2 regions of the Shewanella sp. P1-14-1 genome follow, and region 2 is predicted to be linked to the other one. Evidence: predicted binding sites of a transcription regulator. Region 2 holds the regulator's gene; the other holds the start of a gene.
The links. Region 2 encodes ArgR, which controls arginine synthesis, uptake and breakdown. Its sites were predicted from a motif close to ANTGAATANNTATTCANT; they were not measured.

Region 1 (16,986 bases), on a different contig from region 2:
CGTAGCGATTGCATTAGCGACTAAACATGTTGTGTATAGTCAAATGGTTAAAATCCCTAACCGATCAAGACAGTTAGTACGAAGTCTTAGTGCCGCTATAGCCTATGATATGCTACGTAGAGCATTGCTAGGTGAAGCTGTAATCGTTGATTATCCTTCGATAACCAGATTTGCTAAGTAATTAAAATAGTCAAGTGAGCTAGTTTTACTGAGACTGGCTTACTTTGTTAGCATTTAAATTACTAAAACTCTACTGTTGTCACTACGTCATATAAATCTATTTGATGTTGATTCATACCGTTTTTGTCTAAATGTTTAGGTACTTTTAGTAAGCTAATTTTGTTACTAACTTGTACCACTTCCAGATGAATAGGTTCATCTGGTGGCATCAATGTCGATAAAACAGAGTTGGCCAAGGTGATATTTTTGAGCTTAATATGCTGAAAGATATCTCCTTTAGCAACACCATGTAATTTTCCAATATTGATGGTGATATAGGCATCATCTCGATTAATGACAATGGCTTTAGTCGCCTCGCATTTTAGAGTTTGATTAATCTCTTGTGAGACTTTGAACAAGGTATTGACGATTGTTTTCCCATATTCACTGCGCCAAAATAAGCTGTTCGCCAAATCTACGCGACTGTATGAGTCAAAGCTCCAACCACCTTCACCGTGATATTCTTCTTCAAGTAATATACTGTTACTGATCCTGTCATACATAAATACTTTTATCGTGAAGTTACGCTTGGGGTAAACAGTATCGACAAGTAAGTTGGATTTTTTTTCGTTGTATAAACTGATATCTCGAATATAACCAAATACTAAATATTGGCTTTGATATTGGCTATTTAAGGCTTCAGAGATACCTTGTATGGTTTCTAAATTAATTGTATCCATCGTTGTAATTGGCTTATATACCATTTGTGGGATCATTTCTTCGACGAATACGTTTGGTTGATGGGTTAATTCATTTTTAAACCTCGAACCAATATGAAAGGGGAGATTTGAAATATCGCCAGCTGAGGCCTGTGAAGGTGTGAGTAATGGAAATTGAGCAACAATGAGCTGTTTGAGGTAACGATCTTCAATGCAGTTAGATTTTGACTCTAAACTGACTTTTAGATTGATGGTGAGCTTACCTCCTTCTATAGATTCATTAAGAATGACAATTTCACTAATGTGGTGTTGTGACAGAACGTTGCTTTGACTGCTCGTTAAAATGCCATCCCTAACGGTATTTTCAATGCTGATGAAACTACTTGCTTGTAATGACGCATTCTCAATTGCTTTTTCAACAACGAATTTGCGCACATCATTATAATCATCGTTACCTATGGGATACGATGCTTGTCCAACGTACCACTGTGCCATACTGACAGAAGGGAATACTGCCAGTAAACATAGCCATAAAAACCGTTTCATCGACTATCCGAATACGTTAAGTAGCTTGCTAATCAAAGAAGGATCTTGGTTATCTTGTTGCTCACCTTTACCGCTAACTTCAATAACAGTGTTTCCAACCATACTGGAGTTAATTGAATGATCTGACGCAATATCAGTCACCCTAATTTCACCTGAAAAACGCACATATTCATCGCCTTTATTCAATTTTATCCACTTTTCTCCGGCAACGATTAAGTTTCCATTGGCAAGTTTCTCCCTTACTGCAACGGTAATCGTTCCAGTGAGTGAGTTATTGTGGTTACTTGCAGATGAACTATCAAAGCTTTTATCTTGCGAATAATCCGCGCTGAGGTTGTCTTCATTGATATTGATATTACCAGCAGTGATATTGGGTGACAGATCAAACTCATTAGAGCTATCACGCTTGTAGCTGATGGATTTTTTGGACGTTAGCTCTTCATTGAGCCTTATCAAAATCATGTCGCCAATTTCGTAACGATTGTTGTTTTGATAAATATTGTAGACATTATCAGGATTAAAAATTGAACCTGTTATCTGCTGAGCTTGTTGAATGTTGTTGTTCCTAACAGGGCGGTAATTTGGATCGCCTTTCATCACTTCATCAGAAGGTTCAACAACATTTACAGTCGTGTTTTCTTTGTTAGGGATTTTTATTTCAGCTACTTCAGTTGTCGTGCAGCCTGAAATAGTGAATAAAAATAAAACAATAAGCAGGAGAACTTTCATTTTTAAAAATCTAAATTTATTTAGTAGTTATTTAAATTGTATCTTTAATATCCTATATAGATCTATGGCCTGCACAGTTTCTTCACTCTCTTTACGAAATTTTACCTAATTACGTATTATTTGTTTTTAATAATTGTTATATATTGTATTGGTAAAGTTTTTAGCTTGTTTTTATTATTACTTTATTTGGAACTTGTTGTTGTTTTAATTGGTGGTGTCAATTTTTATAGGGCGATATATTTATTCCATTTACGTATCAAAGGGTGAAAAATAAATGCTGTTAATTTTAAATGGCATTATCTTTGTTTTAAAAAATGCTTAATTATATTTGCAAGGATATTTTTATTTGTACTTTACAATAAGCCATGGGACTATAATAAGCTCAACAGATAAATATATTATTTACTCTCAACTCATTCGGATTATAACATATGACTGAAAGTCAATCTGCTCTTACTGTTAATGAGGCTATCGACAAGCTAGGCAATAAAGTCGATACGAGCATTTTTCAGCTCAATGGTAATAGTGAGCAGAATCAGTTTAGTCGTATTTTAAATGAGGCGAACCAAATTAGTGATACCTCTGCTGCAGCAACTTCGCTAACAAAGGCTTCTGAAACGTTTTCACTAGACACCCTTCAGCAACAGATGCTTGCTAGTACAGGTTTAGATAATGAGACGATACTTTCGTTGAGTATGTCTGATGACATGGTAAGCGAAATGCAACAGGGTTTATTATCATCACTGCAAACAAGTATTGTTGAAAGCGCTCTAACACAAGCTATCAGTGCAAATTCGGTTAATATTGAAGATGGAGTAGCAATTAATACTTCCACTGATAATATTGTTGGTGCTCAATCATCAGAAAATGAAAGCCTTGTGGATGATGTGTATTACTATTCATTTGGTGAGGATGGTTTTGATAGTAAAGATGTAATAGATTCTATTAATATTCTACATCACACACCAATTTTATCTTATATATACCAAGAAACAACGGGCGATAAAATAAGCCCAGCTTCAACCTTGGCAGGTAGTTTATTATATTCAGATTATGTTGGCGTAGGTTCGACAGCAATAAAATTAGCAATGGAATATTTTACTGAAAGTAATCCTGAAATGAATATTACTGATGTTGGCGATTTACTTTCTAATAATAATGACGAATTGACTGAAAGTGAGGTTGGTCATTCCCTTTAGCGTTATTTATAGGCTGTTAAAAAATCAAATCCATTTTAAATCTTACCCAATGAGTATTGAATGAAATTATTAATTGTTTTGTTGTGCTGGATATTAGCAGGCTGTGAGGTTTTGCAAAGTAATTATGAACCTTATCAGCCCACAGAATTTCCAGTTTTAAACGCTGTTGGTTATGCCCCAATTGATCAACAACCAGCAGAGTTAAAGTCAGAACAAATTTTAATGGCGATGGAAGCTTCAAAAATTTTGGCTTATCGAGAGTTAGCTGAACAAGTCTATGGGTTACAGTTGAATTCCAACACGTCAGTGCAAGGAGCAAGCCTTAATAGTATTGCGACTAAAATCAAAGTCTCTGGAGTAATAAAAGGTGCGAAAGTCATTAAGACCTATCCTGTGGATGGATTTTACGTTACTGAATTAGAGTTAGATTTTAAGTTAGTGCGTGATTTATATATGCAGTCTGAAAACCCAGTGCATAGTAACACCTTGATTGTAGAGCCCGTTAAGAACTTTTAATGGCAATCGGTAACGCTAATAAAAAAGCGCCTTGCGGCGCTTTTTTGTTTAAAATTTTATGACTATCTTGCCTCTTTCAACTTCAATTGCTTTAGTCATCGATGCCATCAATGCTTGATTACTATCCTTGGTGTCCAGCACATAAACAGGTTGGGACTCTAAAAAGGTTCTTAGAAACATCATCAATTGTGGCGTAATGGGTTTTAGCATTTGCTCAATATCTGCGGGTTCGGATTTCACACTGACCAAGTCAAGCTTCTTTAAAAAGATACTTTTGGTCTCTACATCGTACCAAGGCTCAGCCTCAAATGTGGTTTCCATATCAGCAGCAATTGATTTAAAGGGGTTTTTAACCGCCATTTTGGTAATTGCAGTTACGGAAATAGTGTTAGGCTTACGACCTAACTCAACTTCCATATCGTTGAGCTTTAACTGCAATCCAAAAACTTGATTCCCTTGTGAAACCTCATAATGCATTTCATTATTGAGGTAATCTTCAACTTCAGATTCAGAGATGCTGTACTGACTAGCACAGCCAGTCAGAAGCAGCATTAAGCAAGATAAACATATTTTAAATAATGGCATTATCCTGTGTTTCTCATCCCTGCGGCAACACCCGCAATTGTCAGCATTAGCGCAAGCTCAACTTGTTTCGATGCTTGCTCCTCATTACGTGTACGACTCAGAAGTTCCGCTTGTAGAAAGTTCAGTGGGTCAATATACGGATTACGTAGCTTGACTGACTCTCTGTTCCACGGAGTGTGGGACATTAGCTCTTCTGATTCAGTAAGCGACAATACCGCTTCTGTGCCTAATTGTAGACTTTCACGCAGCTTTTTACCTAAATGATGCAAGTTTTCTGGCACTAAGGTGCTTTCATAGTATCGAGCAAGATTAGGTTCGGCTTTCATGTATACCATTTCAAGCATAGAGATACGGGTTTCAAAGAATGGCCATTCTTGTTCCATTTCCTTCAGCAGTGCTGACTCCCCACGTTCATTGGCAGCTTTAAGTGCCTCTCCTGAGCCAAGCCAAGCTGGTAGCATTAAACGGTTTTGTGACCATGCAAAAATCCACGGAATGGCACGGAGACTTTCGATGCCACCATCGACACGTCTTTTAGCTGGACGGCTGCCCAGTGGAAGTTTGCCTAACTCCACCTCTGGAGTTGCTGCTCTAAAGTACGCGACGAAGTCTGGTTCTTCACGCACGATACCACGATACGCTTTTACTGAATCATCAGCGATACGTTGCATGCAATCTCGCCAAGCTTGTTTAGGCTCTGGAGGTGGCAATAAAGTCGCTTCCATAACTGCAGAGGTATATAGAGCTAAACTCTGAACCGCTACTTTTGGAAGGCCAAACTTAAATCGAATCATCTCACCTTGTTCAGTGACTCGAATCCGACCATCTACTGAGCCTGGTGGCTGCGATAAAATAGCCTTATGAGCTGGCCCGCCGCCACGGCCAATTGAGCCACCACGACCGTGGAAAAGCATTAATTTGACGTCTGCATTCTTACAAACGGCAACGAGTTGCTCTTGGGCGTGATATTGCGCCCATGCGGCAGCCATTACGCCAGCATCTTTAGCAGAATCTGAATAGCCAATCATGACTTCCTGCATACCTTTTGTATATCCACGGTACCAGTCGATATTGAGCAGTTGTGTCATACAGTCAGCAGCGGTATTTAAATCACTCAAAGTCTCAAATAGTGGCACAACACGCATTGGGTGTTGGCAGCCAGTTTCTTTGAGTAATAGTAACACTGCAAGTACATCCGATGGCTTACTGGCCATTGAGATAACGTAAGAACCTAGTGCAGTAGCAGGTTGAGAGGCGACTAATTTACAGGTATTGATGACTTCTTCCACGTCGGCTGACGGTTGCCAATCAGCAGGGATAAGCGGCCGACGACTGGTAAGCTCTCTTAATAGGAAAGCTTGTTTTTCGCTTTCATCCCAATGATCATAATCGCCCATACCGAGGTAACGAGTTAATTCGGCAATCACATCGCTATGTCGTTCAGCATCTTGGCGAATGTCGAGACGTAGCATATGAATGCCAAAGCATGCTAAACGACGTAAGATATCGAGCAGCAGTCCATTAGCAATTAAGCGCATGCCAGATTCTGATAAGCTTCGGTATAATAATTCAAGAGGTTGTTTTAAATCATCTAATTGCCATACAACATCGTCATAGTTCAGGTCAATTTGCTGACCTTCTAGGCGGGCATTTAGGTAATCAATTGTATTGCGTAGTTTATGACGAAGTTGTCTTAGTATGTCTCTATAGGGTTCTTTACTGTCTGGCAGCTGCGCTTTAAGTTCAGCATTAGCTTCTTCCATGGATAATTCATTCACCAAAGAAACGATATCTTTTAAATATAATCTGGCTGCTGCATGGCGATTACGGAGTAATACTTCCTCGGTGACTTTTGAAGTCACAAATGGGTTACCGTCTCGATCCCCGCCCATCCAACTAGAAAATCTAACAGGACAAATATCAGCGGGAATTTGTTGACCCGTTTTTGACTCAACATGGTCATTGAGTTGTCTTAAAAAGTCTGGAACGGCTTGCCATAATGAGGCTTCAATGGTGCTTAGTCCCCAACGTGCTTCATCTACGGGAGTTGGGCGTTCATTTCTGATCTCGTTGGTGTGCCAAATCTGTGCAATAAGTTGACGTAATCTAAGGTGTGTTTGGCCTTTTTCTCGATCAGTGAGTTGCTGGTTTTCTTGCTCTGTTAAACAGTCGACAACAGCAGAGTATTTTTGAATGAGAGTACGACGAGATATTTCTGTTGGATGAGCAGTAAGGACTAAATCAATATCGAGGGTTTTTAAGCAGTCGATGACTTCTTGTTCATTGGCATTACTGTTTAGCATTCGTCCCAGTAACTGCTCGACAGGATCTGGTACACAGACAAGTTCATCACAGTTGCGACTTATGGTATGAAATTGCTCTGCAATATTGGCCAAGTTTAAAAATTGATTAAACGCTTTAGCAAATGGCACCAGTTCATTGTCAGGTAATGAATTGAGCAGAGCTAGCATTTGTTGTCTTGATTCGGCATCGCCTTGGCGAGACTCTTTGGCCAGAATACGAATTTGCTCTACTTTTTCAAGAAATGCATCACCAAGGTGATCGCGCATCGTATCACCTAAAATTTGCCCTAAGCTACTCACATTAGAACGTAAAGAAGCGTACATGTCGGCGGTTTGCTCTGCCATAATTACTCCATAAGTTTAACTTAATTAGTCGCTACCATTAATGGGCTACAGCTAGCACAATAGCTAGCTGTGAGGGGGTTGGTCAATGGGTTATTTTAATAATTAATCATGCACCATGATTATTGGCTACTGATAGTGAAACTTATTACAACTATTTAATACAAGCCTGATAAATAAGCTTTTTCATTAACTCAACAGTGGGGGTTAAATATTCTAATCCTATGTATTCATCTGGCTGATGAGCTTGATTGATACTACCAGGGCCCATTACTAAGGTTTGGCAGCCCAATTGTTTTATATAAGGGGCTTCAGTTGCGTAATTAACAACCTCAGGCTCGGTATTAGCGATATCTGCAACCATTTTTGTCCAATAATCATCAAGTTTACCTGCAAATGACTCTGATCCTGGGTAAAGCGTGGATATCTCAATACTGCCTGGGTATTGTTTGTTGATGTCTGCAAGATAATTAATCACCATCAACTCTAAATCAGCAAGCTCAATGCCAGGTAACGGGCGAATATCAAGATGTAAATCACAACAGCCACAAATACGGTTTGCTGCATCGCCGCCATGAACATGGCCAAAGTTCATTGTGGGGTATGGAACACTAAATGCATCTTCACGGTAGTTTTCACTTAAATGCTGCTTGAGTTTCATCAGTTGACCGATGACTTGATGCATAATTTCAATCGCGTTTAAGCCACGAGCGGGGTCAGAAGAATGACCACTTCTACCAATCACTCTGATACCTTGTGCTAAATGGCCTTTATGCATATATACCGGTTTTAAGCTGGTGGGTTCACCGATGATTGCATAGTCAGGGGCGATACTTTTTGAATCTGCAAACGCTTTAGCACCATTCATTGTGGTTTCTTCATCAGCGCTAGCAAAAATATGTAATGGACGTTTTATTTCATCAAGCGGTAACGATTTCAGCGCTTCCATAACTAAAGCAAAGAAGCCCTTCATATCGCAGGTACCTAACCCATACCAACGGTTATCTTTTTCTGTTAACTCAAAAGGGCTCTGACTCCAACGTCCTTCATCAAAAGGAACGGTGTCAGTGTGTCCAGCCAATAACAGGCCGCCACTGCCTGAGCCAATAGTTGCGATTAAGTTCTGTTTGCCTCGGCTGTCAGCCACGGTATGAACAGTGCAGTTAAAACCCATATCTGAAAACCAAGATTGAAGTAACTCAATAACTGCATGATTACTCATATCTTGCTCAGCTTCTAATGCACTGATCGAAGGGAGTGCAATTAGCTGTTTAAATGCATTTTTTAAATCTGGTAATGAATTCATAGCAACCTTTATAGTGCTTGCAATAAATATGTATTCATTATTATTGCATAATTAATTTATTGTGTTAGTCTAGCAAACAGCTAAGGCATTCACCATAACTTGATTAGATTAAAGATTATAAATATGTATTTAATTGCGATTCAATTCACTGTAACAGATCCCAAGGTAAACTATCTTCGACGATAGTTTTAATCTCGAGCACCCTGCTCATATACCGAATTATTTCTCTAGTTTACTGACCTAAAGACGACAATATAATGAAAAACATCGCAATAATTGGCGCTAGTGGCTATACCGGTGCACAAATCACCGCTTTAATTGATAATGATACATCGCTTTCTATTCAAGGCCTTTATGTATCAGAAAACAGTCTTGATAAAGGAAAGGCGCTTGCTGAGCTATATCCTGCATACCAGCAAATTAAGTTATCGTTATCCCCGCTAACGGCAGAAGCTAAGCAATCAATTGTAGAGGAAGCTGATGGCGTCGTGCTCGCGACTGATCATGCAGTAAGTTTAGAATTAGCTGCTTATTTTTATAAGCAAGGTTTAGCAGTTTTTGATTTAAGTGGTGCTTACCGTTTTGCTGATATCGAGCAGTACCCTAAATGGTATGGGTTTGAGCATACCCAGCAAGATGTTCTTGCTGAAGCCGTTTATGGCTTAGCAGAGTGGAATCATCAACAAATCGCTGGCAGTAAAATGATTGCTGTTCCGGGCTGTTATCCAACAGCGTCATTAACTGCACTGAAACCTTTAACGCCATACCTAACTGATGCTTACCCTGTCATTAATGCTGTTAGTGGCGTTACTGGAGCGGGCAGAAAAGCCCAGCTTCATACTAGCTTTTGTGAAGTCAGCTTAACGCCGTATGGCGTATTAGGTCATCGTCACCAGCCTGAAATTGCCACTCATTTAGGGCAAGAAGTTATCTTTACTCCACACCTAGGTAACTTTAAACGGGGCATTTTAGCCACGATTACGGTTCAGTTAGCGAAAGGCACTACAGAAGCTGATATTGCTAAAGCTTATCAAGTTTACAATGACAGTCCGTTAGTTAGCGTTTTACAAAACCAATTCCCTAAGGTGGACGATGTTGTGAATACACCTAACTGCATTGTCGGTTGGAAGTATGATTCTCAAAGCAATTACTTGGTGGTTGCGAGTGCGATTGATAACTTAATGAAAGGTGCTGCAAGCCAAGGCCTGCAGTGCATTAAAATTCACTTTGGCCTATAACGGGGAATCATCATGTCACAGAGTAACCCAGTTATTGTACTAAAAGTTGGCGGTGCATTATTACAATCAGAATCAGGAATGGCTGAACTCATGGGCGTTGTTGCAAACATGATGTCTGACGGCCAGAAAGTTATTTTTGTTCACGGCGGTGGATGTTTAGTCGATGAGCAATTAACTGCCAATGGTAAAGAAACCATTAAACTGGATGGTTTAAGAGTGACTCCCAGTGACCAAATTCCGATTGTCGTAGGTGCATTGGCGGGAACGTCAAACAAGTTATTACAGGCCGCTGCAATTAAGGCGGGTATTGTGGCCGTTGGTATGAGTTTAGCCGATGGTAATACCGTTGATGCAGTAGTTAAAAATGAAAATTTAGGCCTAGTGGGTGAGGTGACACCGAAAGATGCGAGTTACTTAACTTATTTATTATCACAAGGCTGGCTGCCAATTTGTAGTTCAATTGCTGTGTCAGCACAAGGTGACATGCTTAACGTTAATGCAGATCAAGCAGCAACGGCCTTAGCAAAGTTAGTGGCAGGTCAGTTAGTGCTTCTATCTGATGTACCGGGTGTATTAGATGGTAATGGCGAGTTAATTGATCAATTAAATCAACAACAAATTTCAGATTTAGTTCAGCAAGGCGTGATAGAAAAAGGAATGAAAGTCAAAGTCGAAGCGGCATTAGAAGTTGCTCAGTGGATGGGGAAGCCGGTGCAAGTTGCATCTTGGAAACAGCCTCAACAATTAATTGCCTTATCAAACGGACAATCCGTTGGCACCCAAATTCAGCCATAGGAGTAACACACTAATGGAACATTTATTATCTATAAAAGATTTATCGCAAACAGAGTTACTTGATTTATTAGCGCTTGCTAAGAAGATTAAAGCAAATCCAGCTGATTATAACCAAGCCTTGGCAGGTAAAAGCGTGGTGATGTTGTTTGAGAAACCTTCTTTACGTACCAGAGTGAGTTTTGATATCGGCATTAATAAATTAGGTGGCCATTCAGTTTATTTAGATCAGCAAAATGGGGCCTTAGGTAAACGTGAGCCGGTTTCTGATTTTGCTACTAATATTTCTTGTTGGGCTGATGCGATTGTTGCCAGAACATTTTCTCATACGACTATCGCAGGGTTAGCTAAGCATGCTTCAGTGCCAGTGATTAATGCATTATGTAACTTATACCACCCATGCCAAGGCTTAGCTGATTTTCTGACATTATCTGAAAAGTTTGATGATATCAGTAACGTGAAATTAGCTTACTTAGGTGATGGTAATAATGTGACTCATTCATTGATGTATGGCGCTGCAATTTTAGGTGCCACTATGACTGTGGTTTGCCCGCCGGGTCATTTCCCTGATGGACAAGTGGTGTGTGAAGCACAAGCGTTAGCCGCAAAGCATGGCGGTAAGCTTATTTTAACCTCAGATATTAATGAAATGGGCCCGCAAGATGCGGTTTACACCGACACTTGGATCTCTATGGGAGATAACACTTCAATGGAAGAGATTGAAGCCAAATTTAAACCTTACCAAGTCAATACAGCATTAATGACCCAAGTTGGTGCTAATTACTTCATGCATTGTTTACCTGCATATAGAGAAGTGGAAGCGACCGCAGAAATCGTTGACGGTGAAGGTTCACTTATTTTGCAACAAGCAGAAAACAGAATGCATGCACAAAATGCAGTACTGGTAACGCTATTAGGTTAAAAAAATACTTCGTCGATTGGCTTTAATACAGTAAGTGAATCGGCTTTACCCAGTTTATGTTAGGAAATATTAAAGATGTCTATTGAACAGCAACCAAGTATTAAAAAAGTCGTATTAGCGTATTCAGGTGGATTGGACACATCGGCCATTATCCCTTGGTTAAAAGAAACCTATGATAATTGTGAAATTGTTGCCTTTTGTGCCGACGTTGGTCAAGGCGATGCAGAGCTTGAAGGCCTACATGAAAAAGCCATCGCGTCAGGCGCTTCTGAATGTTACATCGTTGATTTAAAAGAAGAGCTGGTGGCCGACTATATCTACCCTACTATTGCAACAGGGGCGATTTATGAAGGAACTTACCTATTAGGCACGTCAATGGCACGTCCTATTATTGCTAAGGCACAAGTTGAAGTTGCACGTAAAGTGGGCGCTGACGCGGTATGTCATGGCTGTACTGGTAAAGGCAATGACCAAGTTCGTTTTGAAGGTTGTTTTGCTGCGCTGGCACCAGACTTAAAAGTGATAGCGCCGTGGCGTGAATGGTCAATGGTAAGTCGTGAAGATTTGCTTGATTACTTAGCTGAAAGAAATATTGAGACAACAGCTTCTGCAACTAAAATTTATAGCCGTGATGCTAATGCTTGGCACATTTCACATGAAGGTGGTGAGTTAGAAGATCCTTGGAACGAGCCAAGTAAAGAAGTATGGACTATGACTGTTGCGCCAGAAGATGCGCCTAATACGCCAGAATACGTTGCACTAAATATTGAGAATGGTCGTGTGACTCACGTTGACGGTGTTGCGTTATCGCCATACGCAGCATTAATGCAATTAAACGAGGTTGCGGCGGCACACGGTGTGGGTCGTATTGATATAACCGAAAACCGTTTAGTGGGCATGAAATCTCGTGGTTGTTATGAAACGCCAGGTGGAACAGTGATGTTTGCTGGTCTTCGTGCGATAGAAGAGTTGGTATTAGATAAAACTAGTCGTGAATGGAGAGAGCAAGTTGGCGCTCAAATGGCTCACCTTGTGTATGACGGCCGTTGGTTTACCCCTTTATGTAATTCACTTTTAGCTGCATCTGAATCTTTAGCGGAATTAGTGAATGGTGAAGTGGTCGTTAAGTTATACAAAGGTCAAGCGAGTGTCGTGAAAAAGCGTTCTCCAAACAGCCTATATTCTGAAGAATTTGCCACATTTGGTGATGATGATGTTTATGATCAAAAAGATGCAGAAGGCTTTATCCGTCTTTATTCTTTATCAAGTCGCATCAGAGCACTTAATAGTAAGTAGACCTGTTAATTAATATGAAAAATAAACGGGGCAGCAAGCCCCGTTTTTGTAAACAGATAAGAATTGAAAGAGGGTATCGACATGGCGTTATGGGGCGGAAGATTCAGTCAAGAAAGCAGTGCATTATTCAAATTATTTAATGATTCATTACCAGTAGATTATCGCTTAATTGAAGAAGACATTGTGGGCTCAATTGCATGGGCTAGCGCTATTACTTCTGTCGGTATTTTAACGCAACAAGAATGTGAACAGCTGCATGGCGCGTTAAATGAATTGTTGGCTGAAGTCGCCGATAAACCTGAGGCTATCATTGCGTCAGGAGCAGAAGATATTCATAGCTTTGTTGAGCAGTCATTAATTGCCAAAGTCGGTGATTTAGGTAAGAAGTTACACACTGGTCGTTCACGTAACGATCAAGTCGCAACAGATCTCAAGTTATGGTGTAAAAAAGAGGGTGAGCAATCACTTACATTACTGCGCAAGTTAAAGAACGCCCTCATTGATTTGGCTGAGCGTGAAATTGATGCTGTGATGCCTGGTTATACTCATTTACAAAGAGCACAACCCGTGTTGTTTGGTCATTGGTGTTTGGCTTATGTTGAAATGTTTGAGCGTGATATTAGTCGCCTTGAAGATGCATTGAAACGTGCAGATACTTGTCCGTTGGGTTGTGGTGCATTAGCGGGAACCGCTTATCCAATGGATAGGCATGCAATTGCAGAGTCTTTAGGTTTTTCAGCTCCAACGTTAAACAGTCTAGATACTGTATCTGATCGTGATCATGTGATTGAACTTTGTAGTGATGCATCGATTAGTATGATGCATTTAAGCCGTATGGCGGAAGATTTGATTTTCTTCAATAGTGGTGAAGCTGGGTTTATTGACTTAGATGATGAAGTGACTTCGGGTTCATCATTAATGCCACAAAAGAAGAACCCAGATGCATTGGAACTGATCCGTGGTAAAACTGGCCGCGTTTATGGCAGCTTGATGGGCATTTTAACCACAATGAAAGCACTACCTTTGGCGTACAACAAAGATATGCAGGAAGACAAAGAAGGCTTATTTGATGTGATGGATAGCTGGTCAATTTGTCTTGAAATGGCCGCATTAGTTCTTAGCGGTTTACAAGTTAACCGTGAAAGAACACTCGCAGCTGCCCAGCAAGGTTATGCTAATTCTACAGAGCTAGCTGATTATCTAGTGGCTAAAGGTATGCCATTTAGAGAAGCCCATCATGTCGTCGGTGAAGTTGTCGTCGCCGCGATTGCTAAACAAACACCATTAGAAGATTTGGTTATCTCAGAGTTACAGCAATTTAGCCCAATTATCAGTGATGATGTTTATGAGTGTTTGACTATTGAGTCATGTTTAGAAAAGCGTGAAGCGTTAGGTGGCACATCATTAGCGCAAGTTAAACAAGCATTAGCTGCAAAGCAAGGTAAGTAGCCACTTACTTTATTGTTTGAGCCTTGACTGTAATAACAAAAAGCCCTGAGTTAAGTTAAGTTAACTCAGGGCTTTTTAGCATTCACATTTTATAGATGCATTTTAGGGTTTATTGAAATAAATCATCTGTTGGATTTTCAATAAATATATCGTCATCAATGGTTTCTTCTGTCGCATATTCAGTCGGTTCAGTTCCTTCGACAAAGTACTCAAAAGAAGTTGTGTGATCAGTTTTACGCGTTAATAAACCCGTAGCTAAATCAATACGCGCAGAGATAATGCCTTTAGGCGGAATGGTGGTCTTTTCTTCTGTGCCTTTGAGCGCTTGATTCATAAAATCATTCCAACCAGGCCCAGCTGTCTTGGCGCCTGCTTCTGCCCCTGATATCTGATTTTCAGGTCCATCAGCTACCCAGCTTGTACGACCTAAACGGCGGCTGTGATCATCAAAGCCGACCCAGAATGTTGACGTTAATGTTGGATTGAACCCACTAAACCAGGTATCACGAGATTCATTGGTTGTTCCTGTTTTACCAGCAATATCATGACGCTTGATTAGGCGAGAAGCTCGCCATGCCGTCCCGTTCCAACCAGTGCCTTTACTCCAATTACCGCCACCCCAAATAACACTTTTTAATGCCTCAGAGATAAGGAAAGCGGTTTGCTCAGTGATAATTCTTGGTGCATAACGACTATTCTCATCGCCACATTGACTAATAGCACTTGATTGAGCAGTCGTGTCATTTGCTTGGTTAACTTCAGCTTGTTGTGAGCTAGCAAATTCAGCTGCCATTGCTGCAAATGGGTCATTTGCGTCTGAATTAGACGTTAATTCTGTATCACTTAGATTGTCATCAGTTCCATTATTATCATTTTCTGATGGCGTACACGCTAAAAGAGGGTTGGCTTCTTCAATTACATTGTCATAAGAGTCGGTGACTTGCTTGATAAAGTAAGGCTCCACTAAGTAACCACCGTTGGTGAACACATTAAACGCAGTAACAACTTGCAAAGGTGTTACAGAAGGAGAGCCGAGTGCCACTGATTCATTTCGAGGTAGATCATTTGGATCAAACCCGAACTCCACAAGTTTATCGATAGTGTTATCTAACCCAATGTGCCTCATCGCGCGAACTGACATGACGTTCACAGATTGCGCTAAGCCCATACGAAGACGCGTCGGTCCTCCGTAGATATCTGGAGAGTTTTTAGGTCTCCAAGCGGTGCCTTGTCGAGTATCTGGCTTATTAATTGGCGCGTTATTAATTAGTGTTGCCAATGTATAGTCTTTTTCAAGCGCTGCTGAATATATAAATGGTTTGATATTTGACCCCAGCTGGCGCTTTGCCTGGGTCACACGGTTGTATTGGCTTTGGGTAAAGCTAAAACCACCAACGAGCGTACGAATTGCGCCATCACTTGGCTCAAGTGATACTGTGGCACTTGATACTTGCGGAATTTGAGAAAGTTGCCAATATTCGCCGTTGTTTCTTATCCACACTTTCTGGCCAACAGCTAAAATATCTTCAGCTTTCTTGGGCGGTGTGCCTTGACGGCGATCGGTGATAAATTTACGAGCCCATTTTAGCCCGTTCCATTCTAAGGTGATTTCTTCCCCTCTAGCATTCATCACCGTAGCTTGTTGCTCTTCAATGGCAAGTACAGCTGCTGGCATAATACCTTGTACCGAAGAAGTGCTTTTTAAGTTAGTGATAATATCGCTGGTGGACATGGGGGCATCTGTCCATAATTCGGCAATTGGCCCGCGGTAACCATGACGTTGGTCGTAAGCAAAAACATTATCGCGTAAGGCGCTTTGTGCCTTTAACTGTAAGTCAGATGAAATCGTGGTGTAGACGTTATAGCCATTAGTATAGGCTTCTTCTTCGCCGTATTTATTGACCATGTATTCACGCGCCATTTCAGAAATATATGGTGCATATAGATCAATTTCTGCTCCATGATATCTTGCAGTAATCGGGGCGTTAATGGCTTCTTGGTATTGTGCTTCTGTGATATTGCGTTTTTCTAGCATCCGGCTTAATACCCAGTTACGGCGGGTTTTGGCACGTTCTGGGTTTCTTATCGGATTTGCGGCGGATGGAGCTTGCGGCAAACCAGCAATCATTGCCATTTCAGGCAGGCTCAGTTGTTCTAAATCTTTACCATAATAAACTTGTGCAGCAGCACCTACGCCATAGGCACGATTCCCCAAGAAAGAACGGTTTAGATAAAGAGTTAAAATTTCTTCTTTTGAAAGCGCTTTTTCGATTTTGAGTGCTAAAAAGATTTCTTTTGTTTTACGAATATAGGTTTTTTCACGTGAAAGGAAAAAGCCGCGAGCGACTTGTTGAGTGATGGTACTTGCACCTTGGCTTTTTTTACCAGTGGTAACCAAAATAATAGCAGCACGCACAATACCGATAGGATCAATGCCTTTATGTTCAAAGAAACGAGCATCCTCTGTATCTAAAACTGCATTAATTAATTGTTCGGGTACATCTTGGTATTCAATGGGTACTCGTCTTTTTTCACCAAATTGAGAAATCAATAAACCGTCATCGCTGTATATTCGCAATGGGGTTTGTAATTTTACCGTTTTTAAGGAATTTACATCCGGTAAATCTGGCAAAACATAATAATAGGCTGCGACAATAGTGCCGATTCCTAATAAAGTTAAGCTAAATGTAGCAATAAGTATTCGTTTAAACCACTTCACCGAAATATTCCAAAAATCAAAAATATGCTCGCTAGTATATAAGGGGGAAGGTTTTTGGTGAAGTAAAAACATGAAAACAGAAAAAAACAAGTTGTAAAATTTAGAAACATTTAATACAAATACTTATAACGAGTTGATTTTGTGCTAATCTATTTTAAAATATAAA
Region 2 (16,986 bases):
CATCATGCTCCCTCCTCTAGTAACTGTACTTGCTGGCCTTTAACTAAACGGGCTGCGCCTGTTGTGATAATGGTTTGGCCATCATCAAGGCCACTGATCACTTCAATTTCATCACCGACAATAACCCCCAGTGTTACTGGTTGATACTGAATCGAATTATCGGCAGCGTTGTAAAGCCAAACACCACTATTTTGTGCATCAATATCACTACCATCTTGCATAACAACCGCTTCGATTGGCACTAAATATTCTCGATGATAGGTGTAAGTCATGTCGCTCAAGTTAACTTGTACTTTTGCTGGCATGCCTTCTAACACTTTATATTTGGGGTCTAAGTCCACTGCAATGGTGGCAATATAAGTTGATGTCGTGGGATCTTTTTCGGTGTTGACCTCTAATAAACGGCCGCTAAATTGAGTATTAGGAAAAGCCTCAAAGCTGACATTCAACTTGGCTTGACTCTCTCTGTCTTCTTGCTTTTTTGAAACAGCAATCAGCATATCTGGAATTTGCACATCCACTTCAATACGCTCAACTTTTTGAATACTGAGTACAGATACACCCGGCTGCACATTTTCAAAAGACTCTAAAAATACATCACTGACAATCCCTGAAAATGGCGCGCGCAATTCTGTGTATTGCAAGTTTAACTCAGCTTGGCGCTCTTCTGCTTTTGCCACTAAATATTGGGCATTCATTTCATCATAGTCAGATTGTGCCATTAACTTGCTTTCAACTAACTGCTTGCCTCGTTGGGCCTGTTTATAACTGACTTCTAAACGTGCTTGACGATCGCTTAGGGCAATGGTGTAGTCACGTTTTTCAAGTACGGCGAGTAACTCACCTTTTTCAACCGACTTGCCTTTTGTTGCTGGTATACGCTCTATTCGTCCCTCAACTCTAAAAGACAGGTTCGTTAAATCTTGCGCTCTAGCCACACCATTAAATTCACGCATCACTTCATTATTAGCATGAGGCAAGGTATAAGTTTTCACTAAGGTTTTTGTTGGCTCAATGTCTACAGTGCGCTCACAGGCGGATAAGCCCAATAGGCCTAAGGCAACGCCCCCTAGACGATTAATGATGGAACTCATTCTAGAATGTTGAATCCGTTGCATATTATAAGCCTCGCTCTTTAATCCACTTCACCGCTGCTTGGCCATCTTTAAGCTCAGCGGCTCCTGCGACGACAAGCCAATCACCATCATTTAGCCCTGACATCATTCGAGTTCCCTGTAGGGTAACAGGTACCTTTTTGACTCGTTGCTGAGTCGGTGACCAAGTAAATACATAGGCTTGTTGGTTTTCTTTGACCACTGCGCCTTTAGGGATTTTCGGATGGGCATCGGCCGTTCTTGCGGGCAACTTTACTTTTACTCGTGCTGACATGCCAGGTAGAACATTCAGTTCATCTGGCATTGGTAAAGTTAATATAATGGTGTAACTACTGGTTGTAGGGTCGGCAACGGTATTAAGCTCTTTTAAGCGAGCGACATACCATTGATCGCGGCTATCAAACTTAACTTCTATGTTGTCTATATCTTCTAAGCCTTTATCAGATTTTTGTAAAAAACCTATAAATTGCTCTGGCAATTGGAAACTAATATCTGCAGATGCATCAGTTCGAATCCCCATGACTTCTTCTTGTGCTTGGACAAACTCAAACTCACGCTTACTGCGTTTAGAAATCACCCCTTGATAGGGGGCACGCAACTTAGTGTAGGTCACATCGGTTTTGGCTTTATCCAGTGCAGCTTGAGCTACGGTAAAATCACTTTTAGCTTGGTCATAATCGTTACGTGATACCACCCCTTGCTCAACCAAAGACTCATTGCGCTCAAACAACACTTTAGCTAACTCGAATTGTGCTTGCGCCATGGCTAAGTGTTGCTGATAAATATCACTATCGAGTGTGGCTAATATATCTCCTGGTTCAACGGCATCTCCAGGTCTAACAAAGATTTCAGCAATTTCACCTGAGACTCGAAATGACAATGCCGCTTTTTCTGAGGCTTTAACTTCGCCTGGTAAAAAGCGCTCACGGTATTCAGAGCCCACATCAACTTGCAGCACTTTGACTGGACGAGGGATATCACGACTGGTGGCTTCACTGCCTTCTTCTGCGTTGGCAACACTGAGTAAAACACTGGAAATTATCGAGGGGAATATAACTAAAAAAGAACTAAACTGGCTGAGTTTCTTCATGTTTTGTTCCGTCAAAAGTGAGCAATTAGTACGATACTAACATTCAATGACACCCCATAATAGGTGCACTAGAGCACAAAAAAGATCTAACTTGTGACAATCGACGTATTGATTTTTAACCCAAACAGGCTGAGGTGCACTATGGAGTTACGAATTTTTTACGATAGCGCTTGTCCATTATGTTCTAACGAAATGGCGCAACTTAAGAAGCACGATCGATTACACAAAATTGAATTGGCTGATTTAAACCAAGACAATTTCGAAGAAAAATACCCCCATATTGATTTATCTGTGGCCAATAACATCCTGCATGCAGAAACAAATGACGGCACAATTCTAACGGGATTAGATGTGACAGCTAAAGCTTGGGCATTAACAGGTAAGCATAAGTGGATTCAATTATTACGCTTACCTTGTGTTAAACCTTTTGCTGATATCGCTTATCGTGGATTTGCGAAAAATCGCTACCAACTTTCTTATCTACTCACAGGACAGCAACGTTGTGAAGACGGTAGCTGTAAGTTGAAGTAGCCTATGGATATCTGTCGTGTTCAAGCCGTTAACACTGCCATTGTTATCGGCGCATCTTCAGGTATTGCAAAAGCGATTTTCACCGAGCTCGCTGATAATGCTGAGATTGAGCAAATCATTACCATCAGTCAAAAAGAACTGGTTTTTAATGTTAGCAATAACATTCATCACCACATTTCCTGCGATTACACCATGAATGACTTTGGTAATAGCGCCAGTAATGACGCTAACGAAAACATAGCAAGAGTGTGCCTTGCTCTATCATCAATTAAAGGGCGTATCACCAAGGTGTTTATTTGTAATGGCAGATTGCATTCATTAAACAATCAAATGTCAGTCCATACACATAATCCACAGACCTCAAAGAGTCCAGAAAATCAACAAATTGAGCCATCAACTGTTTTATCGCCAGAAAAGCGCCTTGAAGATATTACCCCAGCATCTATGCTGTCAGTCTTTCAATCCAACACATTAGTGCCAATGATGTGGCTTCAACATCTCGTTAAAATCGTAAACGGCAAGCAGGCATGCATCATCAGTGTGTTAAGTGCCAGAGTTGGCAGTATCAGTGAAAATCAGTTAGGAGGCTGGTATAGCTACAGAGCATCAAAAGCGGCATTGAATATGTTAATAAAAACCAGTGCAATTGAGTATGCACGCCGAGCTAAAAATACAAAATTGATTGCGTTTCACCCCGGTACAACCGATACCGAGTTATCTAAACCTTTTCAGGCCAACGTTCCCGAAGGGAAATTGTTCACCGCAGACTTCGTCGCCCAGCAATTACTCACAATTCACCAAGGTATTGAATTTAACAACCAAGCAGAGTTTCTTGATTGGCAAGGTAAAACAGTGCAGTGGTAACTGCAGATTACAGACACAAAAAAGCGAAGCCTAGGCTTCGCTTTTTGTCGTAAACGATGAGCTTACTTAACGAATTCAACACCTAGGTCGATATCGCCTTTTAACGTATCAAGCATTGCATCACGTGCGTTTGCTTCAAATGCGCTTACTTCACCGTATGGAAGTACTTTTTCTACGCCGTTTTTACCTAATACAACAGGCTGTGCGAAGAATTCAGCGTGCTCGCTGCCGCCATCTACGTATGCACATTCAACAACGTTTGCTTCACCTTGTAGGCCGCGAACTAAAGATAGACCGAAACGACATGCCGCTTGACCCATTGAAAGTGTCGCACTACCGCCACCGGCTTTAGCTTCAACAACTTCTGTACCAGCGTTTTGGATGCGAGTTGTTAGTGAAGCAACTTCTTCATCAGTAAAGCTTACGCCTTCAACTTGTGAAAGAAGTGGAAGAATAGTCACACCACTGTGGCCGCCGATAACGTTAATGTTAACATCAGCAACATTTAGGCCTTTAAGCTCAGCGATGAAAGTTTCAGAACGAATAACATCAAGTGTCGTCACACCGAATAAACGATTCTTATCGTAAACACCCGCTTTTTTAAGTACTTCAGCTGCAATAGCAACTGTTGTATTTACTGGGTTAGTGATCACACCAATCAATGCTTTAGGGCAAGTCGCAGCGACTTTTTCAATAAGGTTACGTACAATACCCGCATTGATATTAAATAGATCTGAACGATCCATTCCAGGCTTACGTGCAACACCAGCAGAAATAAGAACAACATCAGCGTCAACTAGCGCAGGCGTTGGATCTTCACCAGCAAAACCAGCCACTTCAACATCTGTTGGGATGTGGCTTAAATCGACAGCAACACCTGGTGTTACAGGAGCAATGTCATACAGAGACAACTTTGAGCCTGCAGGAAGTTGAGTTTTTAATAGTAAAGCTAGGGCCTGGCCGATACCGCCAGCAGCACCAAGTACAGCTACTTTCATAATTATCTCCAATAACGTTCTTATGTTTGACTTCTAAGTTTATGATTCTCAGTCTGTGACATAGATCATATTTCTTGTGGCGTCACATTACTGCATCAGCGAGACAATTTCAATTATCCCTTAGTGGAGTAAAGCAATTAACTTATTCTATGATATATATATCAATAATCCCTGATTTAGCACTTACACTGTAAAGTGAATTTTTATTCACCGATTTAGCTTATTTCTTGACTTGTGACGTTTATATATTCAAAATGAACCCGTTTTGTGAATATATTGTATTCAATTTAAAAATTACTATAAGACGAAAAAAAATATGCCAGCGACCAAGAATCAGGATGAACTCGTTAAAACGTTTAAGTCGATATTAAAGGAAGAGCGCTTTGGTAGCCAAAGTGAGATCGTCAACGCACTACAAGCAGAAGGTTTTGGCAACATAAACCAATCTAAAGTATCGCGCATGCTCAGTAAGTTTGGCGCGGTGCGGACTCGAAATGCTAAGCAAGAAATGGTGTACTGTTTGCCCGCTGAATTAGGTGTACCGACAGCAGGTAGCCCAGTTAAAAACTTAGTATTAGATGTTGATCATAACCAAGCTATGATTGTAGTGCGTACCAGTCCAGGAGCAGCACAACTCATCGCGCGATTACTTGATTCAATAGGTAAGCCTGAAGGCATTTTAGGTACCATTGCTGGTGACGACACGATCTTCATTTGTCCATCAAGTATTAAAACCATCGATGATACGTTAGAAACGGTTAAATCACTGTTTAACTACAGCGAGTAAAACAAGCGTCATGTTGAGCCTGTAGTACGGACGAAAACGCAATAAAAAAGCAATGCCTTGGCATTGCTTTTTTTGGTTTTAATCTATCCAAGCATACAAGAACGCGTATCTTGTAAAATTAGTCGTTAGCAAACTGCGCTAAAAAATCTAATGATGGCGCAAAGAATGATGACCCTGTCAGCGCTTTAGTAAACTGCATGAGGTGGTCGTGATTACCATGACCGTCACCATAAATCATGCTGCGTAGCATTTCTTCAAAATGAGTTGGATTATGGCAGGTCGAGATAAACATCAACCCTTGCTCTCTTAACGAGCCAAAAGGCATGCTCTGACGTAAAATCTCCATCGACTTGCCATCTGCATCTTTTAAATTAACTCGCTTGATATGGCTGGTTAATGGCTTATCTTCAGAAGCGTACTCAATATCATCTTGCTTAGTACGGCCAATGATATCTTCTTGTTTCTTCTGCGGTAGGCGATTCCATTTACTCAAGTTATGGGCATATTTTTGCACATGAACATAACTACCGCCTTTAAATGAGATATCCTCATCAGCCACTAAAGCAACTTCTTGACGGCTGCGCCCTTTCGGGTTTTCTGTACCATCGACAAAGCCAGTTAAGTCACGGCTGTCCATAAATCTAAAGCCACGTTCTTCTTCAATTAACTCAACCAAACCTTCAAACATTTGGCTAATTTCATTGGCAACTAAATGCAAAATGTCATAACGATCGCAGCGGATATGCATGAATAAGTCGTATTCGATTGCTGGTGCATCTCGATTACCTTCATTCATCGCAGGAAAAGGGCGTAATTGAGCAGGTCTTTGTCCGTCAAAAATGGTATCCCAATAATTCGCACCAATAGCAACAAAGCCATTAAATGCACTATCTGCATATTGGTCAGATAATTCATAAATATATTGGGCTACATTGGCTAAACATGGGCGAAGCTGATCTTCGACACCATCATTTGCATTAAACATCAAATAGACGCTATGCAGATTTCCTTCAGCACAAATCCCTAACTGTTCGCGAGGCATATTCTGTGTTTCCATGTTGGAATCAATCACCTTTAACAATAATAAGATATAAAGAGTTTAAGGCAATTGAGCAATTTATTCCTTACTGCTCTATGCAATATTTAATCAATTTAGACTTAGGTCACTAAAAAATCACTAGCGGATGCGCTGATATGGACAAATTAACTTTCTGGCCTAATGTCAGTTCGGTTAACTGACTTCTCACTTCGAGCGTCTGTTGACCTACTTTAACCCAATAATGACAAATTGTACCCAGAAAACGTCGCTCGACAATTTCACCTTGCCCCTGTGCTGCAGGTTGAATCTCGATTTGCTGCGGTCTGAGAAGTAATTGCCCCTGAGTATTAACCACGTTTTTTATCAGGCTAGTGCTTTCTATTAAGCCTAATATGGAGGCGACTTGCGTGGCGCTTTTAATGGTGACGGTAATGTAGTTGCCCTCACCAAGAAACTCTGCAACGTAACGATCGTTTGGCGCACCGTACAAGTCTTCTGCAATACCATGCTGAACAATTCCACCTTCTTTAAATAAAGCCAGTTTATCTGCAAATACAAATGCTTCATCTTTACTGTGAGTGACAAAAACTGCACTGACATTACGCTGCTTTAAGATCTGTCTGATTTCCAGCATCATCTCACTACGCACTTGAGAATCGATATTAGAAAAAGGCTCATCGAGAAGTAAAATCTCGGGTTGATACGCTAAGGCTCTGGCAATCGAAACACGTTGTTGCTGGCCACCTGATAACTCATGAGGGTAACGTTTCCCTAAGCCTTCAAGCTTAACTAAAGCGAGCATATCCTCAAGGCGGTCTTGGCGATCTTTTTCAGATAACCCCTTAACACCAAACAAAATATTATCACTGACGGTTAAATGGGGAAACAATGCATAATCTTGAAAAATCATCCCAATGCCACGCTTTTCGCTGGGAACAAATACGCCATCAGCACTCAGCGATTGACCATTTATGATAATTTCACCTTCACTGATCGCTTGAAGACCAGCAATAGCACGTAATAACGTGGTTTTACCGCAGCCACTAGGCCCTAACAGCGCAACGATTTCTCCCTGCTCTAACGTTAGATTGAGTCCATTAAGTATGACCTGCCCTTGGTAGTCACTTTTAACATTTTTAATGGTCAGTGTGGACATATTAGCTCTCTTGCTCCAGCGAACGATTAAGGTAAATCAATGGGATAAGTCCAACGATTACGATGACAATTGCAGCCAAAGCACCATGCTCTAGTTGCTCATCAGAAACAAACTGAAAAACATGAGTCGCAAGGTTTTCAAAACCGATAGGACGCAATAGTAACGCTGCTGGCAGCTCTTTCATGCTTTCAATAAATACTAACAGTGCTCCTGCAAATATGCCTTTACGTAACAAAGGTAAATGCACACGCCATAGCAGCTGTCTTGGGGTTTGCCCCATAGTAATACTTGCCATATCTAACGAAGGAGACATTCGCTTATAGCTATTTTCGATACTGCCAATTGAAATCGCCACAAAGCGAACGCAAAAAGCAAAGATAAGCGCAATGACACTGCCCGTAAATAATAAGCCTGGTCCTCTGCTATCAAAGTAGGCATAAACATCATTAATAGCAAAATCGAGATAAGTCAGTGGAACCAAAACGCCAATTGCCAGTACCGTGCCAGGTATTGCATAACCCGTGCTGCTTAATCGTGAGGGTAGCAAATCACTTTTACGTGGGCTAACACGGCGAACAAACATCATAATTAATGCCAGTACAACACAGATAAAACTCACTACGGCTGCGATATATAAACTATTAAAACTGTATTGCCAAAAGCGGCTATTCCAGCTTTCGTCAAAGTAGTCGATTGCATAGCCTGCAAGCACCATAAAAGGTAATAAAAATGCCAATACAATCAATAAAGCGCAGTAAGCAAATGAGCTCCAAGCTTTAAAGCCTGTTAAATAATAACGGTCTGACTCTGTCAGTTTTGATTGCTTTTGAAATAACTCTTGTTTACGGCGAGCAAAGCGCTCTACCCCTACCATGGCAAAAATCACCAACAACATGATTGCCGAGAGTTTTGCTGCGGCAGATAAACTGCCATAGCCAAGCCAAGTATCATAAACCGCAGTCGTTAATGTCGGCACAGCAAAGTAACTTACCGTGGCAAAATCAGCAGCGGTTTCCATTGCCACTAGCGCCATTCCCACCGCTAAGGCTGGCCTTGCCATGGGTAAACCTAAGCGCCAAAAGCTTTGCCATGGATTACAACCCATAATGCGAGAGGCATGTAATAAGCTAGACGATTGCTCCATAAAGGCTGTACGGGCCAACAGGTAAATATACGGAAATAACACTAAAGACAGCATGATAGCTGCGCCTGTTAGCGTACGAATATCGGGGAAGTAATAATCTTGTGGGGATGACCAACCAAAGACTTGCCTTAGCATACGTTGCACAGGCCCAGCATAATCAAGCATGTCGGTATAAACATACGCGACGATATAGGCAGGCATTGCTAAAGGTAGCAGTAGCGCCCATTGGAAATAGCGCCGTCCAGGAAAGTCACAACGTGCTACGAGCCAAGCCGCAGGCACAGCAATGACCAAAGAGCCGATGCAAACCTGTAGCATGAGTAACAAGCTATTGCTGATATAGGTTGGTAAAACAGTATCAAATAAATGACTAAATACTGCTTCGTCAGGAATTGTTGCTTGTACTATAAGTGCAAAAAGCGGCAATATTAATATTGCCGCAATCGCATAACCAGTGAGCGACCAGCTTCTGGTTAAGCCTAAAATCATAAATACATTCCAGTTAGCACCGCATAATGACTATGCGGTGAAATGCTGCATTCTTATAGGTCAAATTTAACTTCATCAAGTAGTTTAACTGCTGCTTGATGATTTTCTGCTAGCTTGTAAATCGGAAGGTCATCAGCTTTAAAACTTCCCCAAGATGCAACCATTTCAGAAGGTGCAACATCCGCTTTTACTGGATATTCCATGTTCACTTCTGCATAAGATTTTTGCGCAACATCAGATGATAAAAATTCCATTAATTTTATAGCATTATCTTTGTTCGGTGCAAACTTAGCGAGAGCCATACCTGAAACATTGATGTGTGAACCGCGATTCTTTTGATTCGGGAAGTTGATGTAAACCGCATCAGCCCAGCTCTTTTGCTTAGGATCTGTCAACATTTTACCAAAGTAATAACTGTTACCAATGGCCACATCACATAAGCCTTCTTTAACCGCTTTCACTTGTGCGCGGTCATTTCCTTGAGGTTTACGTGCTAGATTAGCTTTTACGCCTTCAAGCCAAGTCTTAGTTTCAGCTTCACCATGGTGAGCAATCATTGAAGCAACTAGCGCAATATTATAAGGATGCTTGAAACTACGAGTACAAATCTTACCTTTGTACTGTTCTGATGCTAAATCTTCATAGTTTAGATCCAGCTTACCCACACGCTCTTTTGAAGAGTAAACATTACGAACACGCATGGTTAACGCATACCAGTCATTGTCTGGAGAACGATATTGCTCAGGGATATTGCTGCTTAACGTATCGCTTTTAACGTCAACAACCAAATCTTTTTCAACCAATTCCATTAAACGTGAAAAATCTGATGTAAGAACAACATCAGCAGGAGAAAGACGACCTTCACGGGCAATACGCTCAGCAATGCCATCTTTAGCAAATACGACGTTGACCTTAATGCCAGTGTCTTTAGTAAATTGTTCTAAAATCGGCTCAACAAGAAACGCTTGTCGATAAGAATATACAGTAAGATCATCTGCTGCTTGTGCTGCGATAGAACCCATTGAAGATACAGCTGCAAGACCTAACAGCGCAAAACTCTTTAACGATTTCATTCCAACTTCTCCTTGCCCTTACGGCGCTTTTTATTATTGCAAAAACCTGATTTAAGCACTTTTCTTAACCAGTAATTAAGATATTACTTATGTAGCATTAGGTTATTACCTATGGAAATGATAATAATTATCAATTGCGGAAAGGATAATAGATCGGCGCTTTTTGAGCAAGTATTCTTTAAAGATTACTGACTGTATTATTTGGAATAAGTAAGTTGATTAGTGAGTAACACAAGGATTTTTGAAGGCTGTATTAAGGATAAATACAGCCTCTAATAGTGAGCGGGAAATAACCGTTATCAACGCAGGCTACCACTGCGTCTTACCAGTATTTCTCTACCGTAATTTGCCCAGGAGCTCGGCGTAAGTTCTTAACTAATCCTTTTTCAGTTAACGTTGATTGCGCATCCACAATCATTTCAGGATTACCACAAATTAACACTTGAGAGTTATCGGCACTAAGCGCGATGCCTGCTGTTTGTTCAATTAACCCACTTTGTAGGCCATCGGGAATTCGACACGACAACCCCTCGGGATAATGCTCTCGTGTCACTGACGGTATAAAAATAAATTGCTGCGGGTACTTTTGTTGTAACGCCTTAATTTGCGGTAAATAAGCTAAATCTTCGATTAACCGAACGCCATAAACCAGCACCACTTTTTCAAATCGTTGCCATGGCTCATCAGTTTCCATCATTGAAATGAAAGGCCCTACTGCAGTACCTGTTGCCAAAAACCAAAGATGCGGTCCTTGTATTGCCCCTGTGGGAATTTCTTCAAGCGTCATAAAGCCTGCCGCTTTGGTGCTGACTTCGATTTGCTCTCCTACTTTTAATGCTTGTAAATCTGGCGATAACTGACCATCTTCAACTGCGACGGCAAGCACTTCGATGTAAGGTTTTCCTGGCGGATTGACCAGTGAATAAGCTCTTGCGATACGTTTTTCATCCCGAATTTGGCTGAGCTTGATAAATTGCCCAGCTATAAATGGCTCAACATCGGCTTCGATGCGTAACGAAAACAATTTATCGTTCCATTCAATACGTTCAATAACAGTACCTGTTGTCCACATAAGCTGTTCCTTAGAAAATCAGTTCTCTATGTCAATTCGCTAACTTTATGCGCTAATTCTATGTTAGTTGCTCGCTTTCTACGTCCGCTTGTTTTGCCGTATCTTGCTTGAAGGTTTCAAGCCCAGCTTGTATCAAGCTATAGGTTTTATCCACGCCAGCTTCAATGTCACCTTCAAATACATTCAGACCAGTTAAAATCTCAGTGGCCTCACTAAAACCTTGATCAATTGCACCAGAAATAATGTCCATAAAGCTATCTAATTGCTCATTAAACTCCATGCCACTGTTTTGCTGCTGGTGCACCGAAAAAAAGTTAGTCGCAAAACTGACTATACGCTCTGCAGTGGCTTCTGGCGAATAATCCACTTCATTTTCAGCATTTTTTTGAATGACATTTTCGCCTAAGGTTGGAGCCAATTCACTGTTAATTGAATCAATAGCTGCTCGATAAAGAAGTGCCATGGATTTATCGCCAGATTGAATACTCACTTTTTCTTGCGCAGCCAAAATACTGCTATTTTTTAAATCTCTACTTATCTCGCTGATTGATGCTTTACTCCCAGAGACATCGTTGTTGCTGGGAATATCTTTAGCACCATCACTAGGCTGTTGATTTTTAGCAGCCTGAGCATTTAGCTGCGTTGGGTTATAAATTTCCATCAGTGTATCCTCATAATCACTTTTACAATGGGTATCAACCTTTGGTATACCGATGTCAAAAATGATGTGATAAAACGAAAAACGCTTGCGAGTTTATCGACCAAAAAACCTGCAGCTTTATGGTGGCGAGTTATTATTTCCATTTGTCGCTATCGGTACCTTTAAATTACCTAGAACAAAAACCGACCTTCATTCATAATGATGATAGTCAAAAAATAAACAATTTAGCGAATATCAATCACTAATAACTGTTATCTACTCAATATCAATCGATCATTTTTAAGGAACAAAAATGCAGCCACATTGGTTTATCGTCGGATTAGAGATATTTACAGGGTTATTTCTCGCCTGTATTGCCATTTTATTTATCTCAGTGATTTATATGTACATCGCAGATAAATTGCAGACTAAACAAGCTATTCGTCACAATTACCCCGTAATAGGTCGATTTAGATATTTGTTTGAGAAACAAGGTGAGTTTTTTAGGCAATACTTTTTTGCTCAAGATAGAGAAGAGTTGCCCTTCAATCGTGCTGAGCGTAGCTGGGTATATCGCGCTGCAAAAGATGTCGATCGCACCATCTCATTCGGCTCAACCCAAGTGCACGACAAAACTGGCACGGTAATGTTTCTTAATGCCGCATTTCCTAAATATGATTCAGATGAACATCAAGACAGCATTATTACTGTAGGTGAGCACTGTAAAACCCCGTATAGGACAGCAACAGTTTGCCACATTTCTGCGATGAGTTTTGGTGCATTATCTCGCCCTGCCGTGACAGCATTATCCCATGGTGCAGCACAAGCTGGTTGCTGGCTTAATACTGGCGAAGGAGGCTTAAGCGAGCATCACCTTAAAGGCAACTGTGATTTAGTGTTTCAAATCGGTACTGCTAAATATGGCGTACGTGATGAGCAAGGAAAACTTGATGACGACAAGCTCTGTAACATTGCAGCCCATGACAATGTCAAAATGTTTGAGATTAAACTAAGCCAAGGTGCAAAACCTGGTAAAGGCGGCATTTTACCTGGCGTTAAAGTCACTGAAGAAATTGCAGCTATCAGAGGGATCCCGGTAGGGCAAGATTCCATTAGTCCAAATGGCCATGCTGAGTTTAATAGCGTCGTGGATATTATTGACATGATTTGCCATGTTCGTGACATCACAGGAAAGCCCACAGGCATAAAAGCTGTGCTTGGTGATGAACAGTGGTTAATCGATTTATGTGAAGAAATAAAACACCGAGGCATTGAGAGTGCACCAGACTTTTTTACCCTTGATAGCGCTGAAGGCGGAACAGGCGCCGCGCCTCAAGCATTAATGGATCATGTCGGCTTACCGATTAAAGAAAGCTTACCTATAGTCATCAATCTATTTAAACAAAAAGGATTGAAGCAACGAATCAAAGTGATTGCTAGCGGCAAAATGATATTGCCCTCTCAGGTTGCGTGGGCCTTGGCGACAGGTGCCGATTTTATTGCCTCTGCACGGGGAAATATGTTCGCACTAGGCTGCATACAAGCTTTACAGTGTAATAAAGATACTTGTCCAACCGGCATCACTACCCATAATAAGCATCTTCAACAAGGGTTAGATCCCCATAACAAATCTGCAAGGGTGGCGAATTATAATCGATCTTTGCATCATGACTTGAAAATTATTGCCCATTCATGTGGAGTAAGTGAAGCAAGACAGTTAACACGGCACCACGCCAGAATTGTCACAGAGAGCGGTATATCGGTGTCATTGGACAAATTTTATCAACAGTATTGAGTACATTGATCGCAAACTAAGTCGTAACCTAATAGCATAATCACTGTAGAATGATAAACTTAATCAGCATTGCCACTCATTAGAAAAAACTATTAGACCAATTGCTAATATATTGACAAGGTAATACTTTGAACTATCTTTAGATTAAGTATAAAATTGTGACTTAAACCACACTTTTAATCACGTTAAGCATATTGGCGAAGGGATATAGATTTGAAAGAGACAAATTCAATCATGGCACATAATGATACCCATAAAGCAATGTCATTAACTTGTACCAATTGTGAGCGCCTTTCAGAAATCGAAGGTGAAAAAGTCTGCTTCGATCATGGCAAGATTACTCGTCTAACGGAATTAAATACTAGCGATGCAATAATAAAAATGGTGTGTAACAGTTGGTCTAAAAACAGCTAACCGACTCAGTTTATCCAATAAAAAAGCAATCATTATGATTGCTTTTTTATTGGATAAATACCATTCACTTTGCCTTTCATTAAGGCATAAAGTGCCATTACACTAAGATATCGGCTGCGCTATCATCCGCTTTTAATAAACTGTCTTCGCTTTCATTGTCATTAATTTTAGCTAATGTCAGTCCACGGGTTGTCACAATTAATCCTGCACATAGTTCATCATAAACAGCCTGCAGTTCATCTTGGTTCATTTCTCGCTTTTCAAGCGTAGCCATAATCGCAAACCAATCGGTGGTCACTTTATGTTGTGTCCCCTCTAGGGCTGCTATTAAAGAAATGTTTTGCACTAACGACCTCCATACTTAGGCTTAATTACCCGATAATTCCCTATTTACCTAAACGATCTCAATCCTTTCCAGGCAATTAAAGTTAATTATACACAAAAACTGCACTTTCAAAGAGAGAAAACACACACAAGCATGCGATCAATGTGTGATAGTTTGCTCATTTTGGATTCGCCATAACTTTGCATACACACCATTTTGCGATAATAACGCTTTATGCGTCCCCTGTTCTGCAATTCGACCTTCACTTAACACCACGATTTTATCAGCATCAACAATCGTAGATAACCTATGAGCGACCACCAAACTGGTGTGCCCTTTTGCCGCCACTTTTAGGGCAGATAAAATGGCTTGTTCAGATTGGCTATCTAGTGATGACGTTGCTTCATCAAACACTAAAATGGGGGCTGCTTTTAGAATAGCTCGGGCAATGGAGACTCTTTGTTTCTCACCGCCTGATAACTTCAAGCCTCTCTCCCCAACTTTAGTTTGCCATTTTTGGGGTAATGACTCGATGAAATCAGTCAGATTAGCCAAGTGTACCGCCTCTTTGAGCGCTTCATCAGTTGCTGTTGGCTGGCCATAAAGAATATTGTTATAGATGGTGTCATTAAACAGCACAGTATCTTGTGGCACGATGGCGATTGATTGACGCAGCGCCTGCTGAGTTAACTGTCTAATATCTTGCCCATCAATGGTTATTAAGCCACTATCAACGTCATAAAATCGAAATAACAGCTTTATAAGGGTAGATTTACCCGCGCCACTTTCTCCTACAACTGCCACTTTTTGACCTGCTGGAATGCTAAAACTGACATCTTTTAGGATCGGCCGCTCATCATAGTTAAAGCAAATATGATTAAACGCTAGTTCACCTTGAGTAGGCGTCACATTAGACGCTGACGGAATATCTTGGATGGCTGGTACTTTATCTAACAAAGAAAACATTCGCTCAATATTGGCTAGTGCACCTCGAATCTCTCGATAAACAAAACCTAAGAAATTAAGTGGGATAAACAGCTGCATCATAAATGCGTTAATTAATACGAAATCACCTAATGTCATATTGCCTTCAGTCACTTCATAGGCAGCAAGCCCCATCATAGCTGTCATCGCGACCGCAATTATCAGTGCTTGGCCAGCGTTTAAAGCAAATAGCGATAACCTGTTTTTACGTTTGGCGACTTCCCATTGATCCAATGCTTCATCGTAACGCTGTGATTCATAGCGCTCATTATTGAAATACTTAACCGTTTCATAGTTAAGTAAACTATCAACTGCCCGTGTATTGGATAATGAATCTGCATTGGCAGCATCACGAACAAAACCGGTACGCCACTCAGTCGCCACTATTGAATAGCCAATATACGCAACGACCGAAATCAAAGTGATTAACGCAAAACCGATTCCATAGTTAATAAAAAAGATAATGATGACCAGACTGATTTCTAGCAAGGTCGGAACAATATTGAACACCATAAAGCGCATCAAAAAGCTAACACCACTGGTGCCACGCTCTATGTCCCGAGACAATCCACCAGTCCGCCTATCTAAATGGAAATCCAAGTCAAGACGATGCAGATGCTCAAATACCGCTAAACCTAGGCGCCGAATTGCACGTTCAGTGACTCGGCCAAATAACGTATCTCGAATTTCACCAATGATGACATTAAGAAACCTAACCGAGCCATAAGCCAACACCAAAGCAATAGGCACGGCCACGATTGTTGCCGTTTTTTGAGCATCTAAGCTATCAACCAAATCTTTTAAAATAAACGGTAGGCCCACACTGGCAAGTTTGGCAACAACAAGACATAACATTGCCAGAAAAATACGCCCTTTGAACTCAAATAAGTAAGGCCACAATAGCCCCACAACTTTCCAGTTAAGTTTGCCAACAGGGCCATCAAAATATAAAGAGGGTCTCATTAAATTTCACCATAGGGAGGGAATACAAGCACAATGCAACAATTTCAGTTAAGCAAGACATTAAGTTCTACATAACGTTAACACTATAACGGCTTTACATAGCTTATTTAAAATCAAAAAAGCACGATAAAAATTGCATGATTTTGCCGCATTATATCGGTAAGATATCCGATAAATAATACTTTAGAATTACTTTTGCTTTTTTTGACTAGTCTAAAAGACTATTTTTTTAGAAAAAAACGCAGATTTAGCTAATTTTGGCTTGTTTCTAGTTCTGAAACGAAAAAGAATTTGGTACTCTTTATTTGATTCTTTTTGGCATTTATTACCAGCCATTAACATTTTTTCCCAGCTCAAAGGAAGTAACATGTTAGACGCAACAAAAGTTCAGCACCCACCATTACAACTAATACAAACTTGGGTATGGATGATGATCGAATCAGGTAACCCTGAGCTACAAGACAAAGGAAGAAACAACCTCATCTCGGCATTTGGAAGCCTAGCTAA

Region 1: argC (N-acetyl-gamma-glutamyl-phosphate reductase) is a predicted target of ArgR. The motif match lies at 8,426-8,443, and genes of this name have one in related genera.

The regions. Positions count from the first base shown of each region.
Region 1 covers NZ_LKTL01000033.1:25,845-42,830, reverse strand. The annotation lists gene AN944_RS19110 (CinA family nicotinamide mononucleotide deamidase-related protein) at 1-181, shown strand, start outside; gene AN944_RS19105 (flagella assembly protein FlgT middle domain-containing protein) at 243-1,424, opposite strand; gene AN944_RS19100 (flagellar basal body L-ring protein FlgH) at 1,428-2,153, opposite strand; gene AN944_RS19095 (hypothetical protein) at 2,585-3,352, shown strand; gene AN944_RS19090 (LPP20 family lipoprotein) at 3,413-3,868, shown strand; gene AN944_RS19085 (DUF1439 domain-containing protein) at 3,917-4,453, opposite strand; gene ppc (phosphoenolpyruvate carboxylase) at 4,453-7,101, opposite strand; gene argE (acetylornithine deacetylase) at 7,253-8,404, opposite strand; gene argC (N-acetyl-gamma-glutamyl-phosphate reductase) at 8,662-9,642, shown strand; gene argB (acetylglutamate kinase) at 9,655-10,437, shown strand; gene AN944_RS19060 (ornithine carbamoyltransferase) at 10,451-11,356, shown strand; gene AN944_RS19055 (argininosuccinate synthase) at 11,432-12,652, shown strand; gene argH (argininosuccinate lyase) at 12,734-14,101, shown strand; gene AN944_RS19045 (penicillin-binding protein 1A) at 14,211-16,820, opposite strand.
Region 2 covers NZ_LKTL01000001.1:99,202-116,187, forward strand. The annotation lists gene AN944_RS00385 (efflux RND transporter periplasmic adaptor subunit) at 3-1,118, opposite strand; gene AN944_RS00390 (efflux RND transporter periplasmic adaptor subunit) at 1,120-2,205, opposite strand; gene AN944_RS00395 (thiol-disulfide oxidoreductase DCC family protein) at 2,347-2,736, shown strand; gene AN944_RS00400 (SDR family NAD(P)-dependent oxidoreductase) at 2,740-3,600, shown strand; gene mdh (malate dehydrogenase) at 3,663-4,598, opposite strand; gene argR (transcriptional regulator ArgR) at 4,915-5,385, shown strand; gene AN944_RS00415 (Dyp-type peroxidase) at 5,504-6,442, opposite strand; gene AN944_RS00420 (ABC transporter ATP-binding protein) at 6,552-7,580, opposite strand; gene AN944_RS00425 (iron ABC transporter permease) at 7,582-9,213, opposite strand; gene AN944_RS00430 (Fe(3+) ABC transporter substrate-binding protein) at 9,267-10,286, opposite strand; gene AN944_RS00435 (ferredoxin--NADP reductase) at 10,609-11,358, opposite strand; gene AN944_RS00440 (DUF5610 domain-containing protein) at 11,417-12,019, opposite strand; gene AN944_RS00445 (FMN-binding glutamate synthase family protein) at 12,312-13,793, shown strand; gene AN944_RS00450 (hypothetical protein) at 14,007-14,207, shown strand; gene AN944_RS00455 (hypothetical protein) at 14,305-14,553, opposite strand; gene AN944_RS00460 (ABC transporter ATP-binding protein/permease) at 14,692-16,479, opposite strand; gene AN944_RS21750 (hypothetical protein) at 16,847-16,986, shown strand, end outside.